4 regions of the Pseudomonas sihuiensis genome follow, and region 1 is predicted to be linked to each of the others. Evidence: riboswitches for the same ligand, from Rfam matches in the RefSeq annotation. Region 1 holds a riboswitch; each other region holds the start of a gene.
What was found. A riboswitch is a leader RNA that binds a small molecule or an ion and turns the genes downstream of it on or off. The one in region 1 is predicted to bind cobalamin.
Positions count from the first base shown of each region.

Region 2: linked by a shared signal. The riboswitch ahead of BLT86_RS14665 (energy-coupling factor ABC transporter permease) and the one ahead of cobG (precorrin-3B synthase) in region 1 are both predicted to bind cobalamin.
Region 3: linked by a shared signal. The riboswitch ahead of BLT86_RS15320 (TonB-dependent receptor domain-containing protein) and the one ahead of cobG (precorrin-3B synthase) in region 1 are both predicted to bind cobalamin.
Region 4: linked by a shared signal. The riboswitch ahead of cobO (cob(I)yrinic acid a,c-diamide adenosyltransferase) and the one ahead of cobG (precorrin-3B synthase) in region 1 are both predicted to bind cobalamin.

Region 1 covers NZ_LT629797.1:4,033,553-4,035,736, forward strand. The annotation lists gene cbiE (precorrin-6y C5,15-methyltransferase (decarboxylating) subunit CbiE) at 1-196, opposite strand, end outside; cobalamin riboswitch at 377-701, shown strand; gene cobG (precorrin-3B synthase) at 795-2,108, shown strand; gene BLT86_RS18965 (precorrin-8X methylmutase) at 2,101-2,184, shown strand, end outside.
Region 2 covers NZ_LT629797.1:3,108,116-3,110,299, forward strand. The annotation lists gene BLT86_RS14660 (hypothetical protein) at 1-712, shown strand, start outside; gene BLT86_RS14665 (energy-coupling factor ABC transporter permease) at 722-1,402, opposite strand; cobalamin riboswitch at 1,457-1,659, opposite strand; gene BLT86_RS14670 (acyl-CoA dehydrogenase family protein) at 1,701-2,184, opposite strand, start outside.
Region 3 covers NZ_LT629797.1:3,243,395-3,245,578, forward strand. The annotation lists gene dxs (1-deoxy-D-xylulose-5-phosphate synthase) at 1-751, shown strand, start outside; cobalamin riboswitch at 824-1,029, shown strand; gene BLT86_RS15320 (TonB-dependent receptor domain-containing protein) at 1,117-2,184, shown strand, end outside.
Region 4 covers NZ_LT629797.1:627,254-629,437, reverse strand. The annotation lists gene BLT86_RS03220 (cobyrinate a,c-diamide synthase) at 1-458, opposite strand, end outside; gene cobO (cob(I)yrinic acid a,c-diamide adenosyltransferase) at 458-1,069, opposite strand; cobalamin riboswitch at 1,260-1,468, opposite strand; gene BLT86_RS03210 (hypothetical protein) at 1,502-1,822, opposite strand; gene BLT86_RS03205 (NlpC/P60 family protein) at 1,833-2,184, opposite strand, start outside.

The DNA of each region.
Region 1 (2,184 bases):
GTCGGGCCAGCAACGGCTGCAGATCGAACGGGCTGGGCCAGGTTTCCCGCTCGCCGCTGATGCACGGCGGCAGCAGCGCCAGCTGGCGCGGCGCGCCGACGACGCGCGTGGCCGCCAGCAGAGCACGGCGCGCGGCCTTGCCCAGGCCGGGATAGCCGTCTTCGCCGATGCCGACCAGGGTCAACCAGGGTTTCATCCAATGTCCTCGCACAGGCCCGACGGACCGCCTGTCCGCGCTCGGGGCAAAGCGGGCATAATAGCGCCTTCGTCGGTGCCCTTGAGTCGATACGACTCAGTAAAGGGCCTAAGGAAACTCTGAAATAGTCGTTATTCCCGCGCAGGCGGGAATCCAGAATCTCAGTACTACCTGGGCTCCCGCCTTCGCGGGAGTGACGGTAAATGGCCATTTCAGAGTTTCCCCAAGAGGGAACACGGTAAAACCGTGGCTGCCCCCGCAACTGTAAACAGCGAGTCCAACGCAATCGGCCACTGGAAACAGGCCGCTGAAAAACGTAAGCGAGGCAGGCAAGACAAGGCAAAAACGACCGAAAAAACGCAGTTTACGTGTTGTAAATGAGCATTTTGAGGCCGTTTTTAACGCCGTATTGCCAACGCAGATAGTTTTTCAACGGCCTGTACCGGGAAGGCGCAGCGGATCAAGACCTGTCAGCCAGGAGACCTGCCGACGAACGCTGGTCGCGAGTGCCAACATCGGGCGGGGTGTACCGATGCCATGGAGTCCCCTATGGGATTTCGCTGGTTCGGTCGCCGCGTCGTTATCCACAGGTGACCGCTTGCCCACATCCGTCCGCCCTTCCGCCTGCCCCGGCCTGCTGCGCATCGTGCCTGCGCTGGACGGTGGCATCTGCCGCATCAAGCTGCCTGGCGGCGTGCTGCGCAGCACCCAGGCGCGGGCGATTGCCGAGGCAGCGCGGCAGCATGCCAGTGGCGTGCTGGAGCTTACCAACCGCAGCAACCTGCAAATTCGTGGCGTGCTCCCCGGCCAGGAAGCGCCGCTGATCGATGCCCTCCTCGGTGCCGGCCTCGGCCCGCGAGTGGCCGCCGCCGACGACGTGCGCAACCTGATGCTCAGCCCTGCCGCCGGCCTCGACCCGCAAGCGAGGCTGGACGTACGCCCGCTGGCTGGCCAGTTGCTCGACCTGTTGCAGGACACCCCGGCACTACATGCCCTTTCACCCAAGTTCGCCCTGCAACTGGACGGCGGCGAAGCCCTGGCCATGCGCGAACACCCACACGATCTATGGCTGGTCGCCGAGAACGAGCAGCACCTGCTGCTGGGCCTGGCCGGCTGCCCTGCCGAGACGCCGCTGGCGCGCATCGAAGCGACACACGGCGTAGAGCTGGTGCGCCAACTCCTGCTGCTGTTCCTCGAACTGGCGACTCCCGAGCAATCGCGCATGCGCCAGTTGCTGCAACAGATCCCAGCCGACGAACTGCTGCAACGTCTGCAAGCACGTCTGGATTTTCCCTTGCAACCGGTGCCTGTAAATTGGCAGCAGAGCGCTCCGCTCGACCACGTCCCGGCTGGTATTTATCCACAGGCGCAGAGCGGCCTGTGTATGGTCGCTGCTGGCGCCCAACTAGGCCGGCTGCACGCCGAGCAACTGTTGACGCTGGCCCAACTGAGCGAGCACCACGGCGATGGAAATTTACGCCTGACGCCCTGGCAGGGCGTGCTGCTGGGCAATGTGCCGGAAGCCGCCAGCGGTGAGCTGCTGGCGGCGCTAGGCGAGCTCGGCCTGCTGACGCATATCGACGAACCGCTGCTCGGCCTGGTCGCCTGCACCGGCGCGGCGGCCTGCGAGCGCGGCCTGGCCGATAGCAAACACCACGCCCTGCACCTGGCGGAGCTGCTGCGCGAAAGCGGCGCCCGCCCGCAGGTGCATCTCAGCGCCTGCCCGCGCAGTTGCGCCAGCGCCCGCGTGCTGCCCTATACCCTGCTGGCCAGCACGCCCGATCACTACCAGCTCTACCAACGCACACCCGAGGCGCCCGGTTTCGGCCGTCTGCTGGCGCCAGCCATGACCATCGACGAAGCCGGCGCCTGGTTCGCCCGCCAACACCCCGCAGGAACCCCCGATGCTTGATTACATCCGCGACGGCCAGGAAATCTACCGCCGCTCCTTCGCCACCATCCGCGCCGAGGCCAACCTCGATGGCATC
Region 2 (2,184 bases), 930 kb from region 1:
AATCGTTCTGCTGCTGGCCATGGCCTCATGCTCAAGCGCTCAAGCCGGTGAACTCGATGGCCACTACCGAACCACGCTCGACGGCCAGCCGAGCGAGCTGATCCTGCGCCAGAACGACGCCGTGGTGGAAGGCGAGTACGTCGAGAGCCAGCACCTGCGCCTGGTCGTCAAAGGTCGCTACGACGGCAAGCTGCTGCGCGCCGAGATCAGCGACCCGCAATCGGGCCTGCTACTGGCGAACATGAACGCGACCTACGCCAACGCGATGCTCAACGCCAGTATCGCTGCGCGTAACCCAAGAAACGGGGAAGTATTGGAACGCCAGGCGCTATTTCAGCGCGAGGCGGCGATTGCGACGCCACCTACGTCAGGCACGCTGGACCCGACACTGGTCGGCACCTGGGTACACGAGAAGATCATCAACAGCGGCGCTGCCAGCCTCGCCTCGTTCAACACCCTGATGACCCTGCAGTTGAATGCCGACGGCAGCGTCACCCAGTGGAGCCGCGCGGTCGGCGGCGGAGGCGACTGGAGCTACGACAGCCCAGGCGAGGTGCAGTACAGCGGCCACTGGCGCAGCCAGGGCGGCATGCTGATGGTGCGCCTGGCTGGCGCCGCCGACTATCAACCCGCCGCCTACTACCGCTTCAGCGACCAGTACCTGGTCACCGAGAGCAATACCGGCAAGATGATCTGGCAACGCCGCCGCTGAGCGACCGGTTCAGGCCGGCTGATGCAGGCGCACGTTGAACAGCGGCCCCTGGCTGAAACGCGACAGCGCCTTGGCAGCGGCCAGCACGCCCAGGTCGATCAGCGGCTCGACCAGGATCACGCTCATGTAGGCCAGGCCGAAGCTGCCCACTGCTGCCAGGTTTTCGCTGGAGAAGCCGTGACCATAGAAGGCCCAGAACCCGACCCATGCGACGATGCCGCCCTGATAAGCGGTCGAAAGCGCCAGCGCCTGCTTGTAGGAAAGATCGACGTACGCGGTCCCCGGCGCGACGATGCGCTTGGCCAGCAGGCTGATACCCCACAGCGGGATCAACAGCGTGGTGACGTTCATGCCGTACTGCGGCAGGTCGAACTGGGCGAACAGCAGCCCCTGCAACAACAGCCCCGCGGCCAGGCCAATGGCAGCAGCACCGGCGCCGAACAGCAGGAGCAGGGTCGAGCCGAGGATCAGATGCACCTCGGAAACGCCCACCGCATGATGCGGGAACACTTCGAAGAAGCAGAATACCAGGGCGGTGGTCAGCAGGCTGCGTAGCGCCAGGGCGGCGACACCGCCGTTGTTGCGTACGCTGTCCAGGGCGAGTTTGGCGGTCAGGCCGAAAGCGGTGACGACCGTTGCGTAGCTGAGCAGGATCTTGGCGCCTTCGACGACACCGGGTTCGATATGCATGCGAGTTCCTTTGCCGCGCCCACCGCGCGACGATTCGGATAAGGGGGGTGGGCGAAACGCCCGTTGTCGATGGCAGGTCTCCTGGCTCACGGCTTGGCACTTCGCCCGCCTTCCCGACCGAAGTCAGTGGCATGAGGGCATCGTTCGCCGCTTACAGTTGCGGGGGCAGCCAGGGCATTGGCGAGATTCGCCGCACCCTGTTCCCTTTTCATCCGCGTCACAGACGTGCACGCAGAACCATCGGCGGCAAGATTACTCGCCTGCCCGGCTAAAAAACAGCGTGCCGGGCGGCCCTCGCTCAGACCAGGTGCGGCGTGCTACGCGCCAGCAGCGCCTCGACGTCGACGCCGCGCGGCAGGGTGCCGTAGACGCGGCCGCGGCCTTCCAGGCGACTGGCGATAAAGGCGTCGGACACCGTGGCGTTGCCGGCCTCCAGCAGCAGCTTGGCCTGCAGTGCCACGGCCATGTCTTCGGTGAGCTGGCGGGCGCGGTACTGGATATCGGCTGTATCAGCGAAATCTGCCTTCAGGCGCTGGATATGCGCCTTCAGGCGGGCATCGCCGTGGCCATCGCCCAGCTCGGCGAACAGCGCATCGAGTACGCCGGGCTCCTTGGACAGCGCGCGCAGCACGTCCAGACATTGCACGTTGCCCGAGCCTTCCCAGATCGAGTTGACCGGTGCTTCGCGGTACAGGCGCGGCATGATGGTTTCCTCGACATAGCCCGCACCGCCCATGCATTCGCTGGCCTCGTAGATCATTTCCGGCGCGCGCTTGCAGATC
Region 3 (2,184 bases), 790 kb from region 1:
CCTGGCCGCTGGCATGGCCTGCGAAGGTGCCAAGCCGGTGGTGGCGATCTACTCCACCTTCCTTCAGCGCGCCTATGACCAGTTGATCCACGACGTCGCCGTGCAGCACCTCGACGTGCTGTTCGCCATCGACCGCGCCGGCCTGGTTGGCGAAGACGGCCCGACTCACGCGGGCAGCTTCGACCTGTCCTACCTGCGCTGCATCCCCGGCATGCTGGTGATGACGCCGAGCGACGAGAACGAGCTGCGCCGCATGCTCACCACCGGCCACCTGTTCGACGGCCCGGCGGCGGTGCGCTATCCGCGCGGCACCGGCCCCAACGCGCCGCTCGATGCCGGCCTGGAGCCGCTGGAGATCGGCAAGGCAGTGGTGCGCCGCCAAGGCAAGGGCGTCGCCCTGCTGGCCTTCGGCGTGCAACTGGCCGAAGCCCTGCGCGTCGGTGAAACGCTGGACGCCACGGTGGTCGACATGCGCTTCGTCAAACCGCTGGACGAAGCCCTGCTGCGCGAACTGGCAGGCAGCCACGAGCTGCTGGTGACCATCGAAGAAAACAGCATCATGGGCGGCGCCGGTAGCGCGGTCAGCGAATTCTTCGCCGCCGAGAACATCCAGCTGCCGATGCTGCACCTGGGCCTGCCGGACTACTACGTCGAGCACGCCAAGCCGAGCCAGATGCTCGCCGAGTGCGGCCTCGACGAAGCAGGGATCGAACGCGCGGTACGTGAGCGTCTGAGTTTGCTGCAGGCCTGAGCATGAAGCCCGCTCATCGCTATATGAGCGGCGCTTGCTTGTGATTCATATGCGCGCGCACTAAGGTGCGCGCCATTCATGTTCCGCCAGGGTGCGCTGCGCAAGCGGCGTTAAACGGGAAGCCGGTGCGCTCGTCATGAGCAATCCCGGCGCTGCCCCCGCAACGGTAATCGACTGCACGCTCTGAGCGTGCGCCGCGTTCAACAGCCACTGGGCCCTGCCTGGGAAGGCGGACGCGGGTCGAGAGCCCGGAGACCGGCCCAGGCGGTGCGACTGGTGTTGCGGAGGGCAGCACGGTCAAGCGCTGCCCTGCCTGCGCTTGCACCTGCCCTCCTTGACCGTCTGCCGACCGTTGAGGAAAGATAATGAAACTGTCTCGTCTGGCTCTGGCCATCGCCGTCATGCCAGGTCTCTCGCTGGCCGCCGAGCCCTACGTGGCCGAGCCGCTGGTCGTCACCTCCGGACGCCTGGCCGAACCGCAAGCACAGGCTACCGCTGCCACCACGGTGTTCGAGCGGGACGACATCGAGCGCCTGCAGGTCAGCAGCGTTACCGAGCTACTGGAGCGCGTGCCCGGCCTCAGCGTCGTCCGCACTGGTGGTGCCGGCAGCCAGACGGGCGTGTTCCTGCGCGGCACCAGCACGGCGCAGACCCTGGTCCTGGTCGACGGCCAACGTATCGCGGCAGCCTCAAGCGGCACCAGCAGCCTGGAGTTTCTCGCCCCCGAGCAGATCGAGCGTATCGAAGTGGTGCGTGGCGCGCGTTCGGCGCTGTATGGCTCCGACGCCATTGGCGGGGTGATTCAGATCTTCACCCGCCAAGGCCATGGCCAAGGCCTCAAGCCTTACGCGCGTCTGGCGGCTGGCAGCGATAGCACTTACCAGCGCAGTCTCGGCCTCTCCGGCGGCAACGAGCGCACACGCTTTCACCTGGGAGCGGCCCTGGACGAGACAGCCGGCATCGACGCCACCCGAGACGCTTTCGGCGCCAATGGCGACGATGACGCCTACCGCAACCGCTCGCTCAGCCTGAATCTCTCGCACCGCCTCACTGACGACCTGCAAGTTGGTTTCAGTGCGCTCGATCAACGCGGTCAGGTGGAGTATGACTTCACAGGAATGCAGCCAACTACGGACTTTCAGCTCAGCAGCCTTTCCGGGTTCATCGACGGCCGCCTTAACGAGCGCTGGAGCAGCCGCCTGGAAATGGGTCACAGTAAAGACCAGCGCGACACGGGTGATGACTCGCCGCTGGCGTCAATCGATTCATTCTTTACCTACACCACCTATCGCGACTCGGCGAGCTGGGTAAATACCCTGACCCTCACCGACCACCAGCAAATTCTGGCTGGCGCCGACTGGTACGAGGATCGCCTGCACAGCAGCGCAGACTTCGCGGAGGATTCACGCTGGAACCGCGCAGCTTTCGTCCAA
Region 4 (2,184 bases), 2.1 Mb from region 1:
CTGGCGACACGGTTGCCGAGCACGCCGGCAAAGGGTAAGTCCGGCTGGAAGGTGGCAAGCCCGTGGGCCAGGGCGCCGAAGGTCTGCGCCATGGCCGCACCGTCGATCACGCCCAGCACCGGCACGCCAAAGTGGCGCGCCAGGTCGGCCGCCGACGGCTTGCCGTCAAACAGGCCCATGACCCCTTCGATCAGGATCAGGTCCGCCTCGCCGGCGGCCTGCCATAGCAGGCGACGGCTTTCCGCCTCGCCGACCATGGCCAGATCGAGCTGGTACACCGGCGCGCCACTGGCACGCGCATGGATCATCGGATCGAGAAAGTCCGGGCCGCACTTGAACACCCGCACCCGCCGCCCCTGACGCGTATGCAGGCGCGCCAGCGCGGCGGTTACAGTGGTCTTGCCTTGACCGGAAGCCGGTGCGGCAATCAATAGTGCCGGACAGTGACGTGTGGTCATCAGAATTCGATGCCCTTCTGTGCTTTTACCCCAGACTTGAATGCGTGCTTGACCAGGCTCATTTCGGTGACGGTGTCAGCCGCCTCAAGCATGCCTGGCAACGCGCCACGGCCGGTCACCACCACATGCTGCAGCAGCGGCCGGGCCTCGATATCAGCCAGCACCGTGTCCAGTTCGAGGTAGCCATGCTTGAGGGCGATGTTCAATTCGTCCAGCACCACCAGGCCGACCGACTCATCGCTGAGCAGATGCCGGGCGACCGCCCAGGCTTCCTGCGCCTTGGCGATATCACGTTGGCGATCCTGGGTTTCCCAGGTGAAACCTTCACCCATCACGTGATAGCTGACTTCCTCGGGAAAACGGCGGAAGAAGGTTTCTTCACCGGTGCTGGCCGCACCCTTGATGAACTGCACCACGCCGACCTTGATGCCATGGCCAAGGGCGCGCGCGACCATGCCGAAGGCGCTGCTGCTCTTGCCCTTGCCATTGCCGCTGTGCACCAGCAACAGGCCGTATTGGTCCTGGGCCTGGGCGATCTTTTCGTCGATCAGGGCTTTCTTGCGTTGCATGCGCGCCTTGTGACGGGCGTCGCGTTCGGCGGTCTCACTCATGCTGTGCTCCTGCACGTCAGGCACCCGCGCCGCCTGTTCATCGAACAGTACGAACGGCAATGAGGAAGAAGATCGCGATGATCCGCACGCACTCATCCAGGCGCCAATGGCTGGTCAGGCGAGCGGAAGACGAAAAAACACGAACGCCCCGGTAGAACCGGAGCGTTGGCCGGACAACGCCCTCCGCGATGCCGTGAAACTGCGACAGGCCGGTCTCCGGGCTTGTGAGCGAACCATGGGTTCGACGCCGCGCCTTCCCGTGCATAGCACAGTGGCTTTGAGCAGCGTTTGACTCACCTACCGTTGCGGGGGCAGCGCCGGCATTCGAACCGGCTTCCCTGTTTCACCCCTTGGCCGCCATTCACGGCAACGCGGGGCACCTGAAGCAAGGCGCGCAGGGTAGAGGCTGGCAGCCCTGCCCGTCAACGCCACTCAGTGCCTGGGCATGAACCCGGGCGGCTTGCTCGCCAACCAGTCGACGAACGTTCGCAAACGCTCGTCGCTCAGCAGTGCCTCGCGGCTGTTGTAGGTCAGCGCCAGCTCCTTTTCACTGAAAAGCCGATGAATCTGGTTATGGCAGGCGCGGCAGACCCACAGCGTGGCGGTGATACGTTCATGACGGGGGTAGCGCTTCTGCACATAAGCCTTGTCGTGCAGCGCCTTGGGAATCAGGTGATGACGGGTCAATGCGACGGGGCGTGCACACAGTTCGCAGACCTCAGGCTGAGGCGGCAGGCGAATGGGATCGACCATGGACAGTAATTCAGGGATTACGCGCGAGCTCTGGCGTGATGACCCGCTTGGCATCGAGATAGACGCCCTGCCAGTAACCGCTGGTGAGGCTGTCCAGGCGCACGGTGCCGCCGGTAGAGGGGGCATGAACGAAGCGGCCGTCACCGACATAGATCCCGGCATGACTGACGGCGCGGCCACCATTGGTGGCAAAGAACACCAGATCACCACTTTGCAGGGCGTCACGACGAACATCTGGCGTACGCATCGCACTCAGCTCACGAGTAGAACGCGGCAGGCTGATGCCAGCGGCATCACGGTAGACATAGCCGATCAGGCCACTGCAGTCGAAACCGCCATCCGGTGTATTACCACCGTAGCGA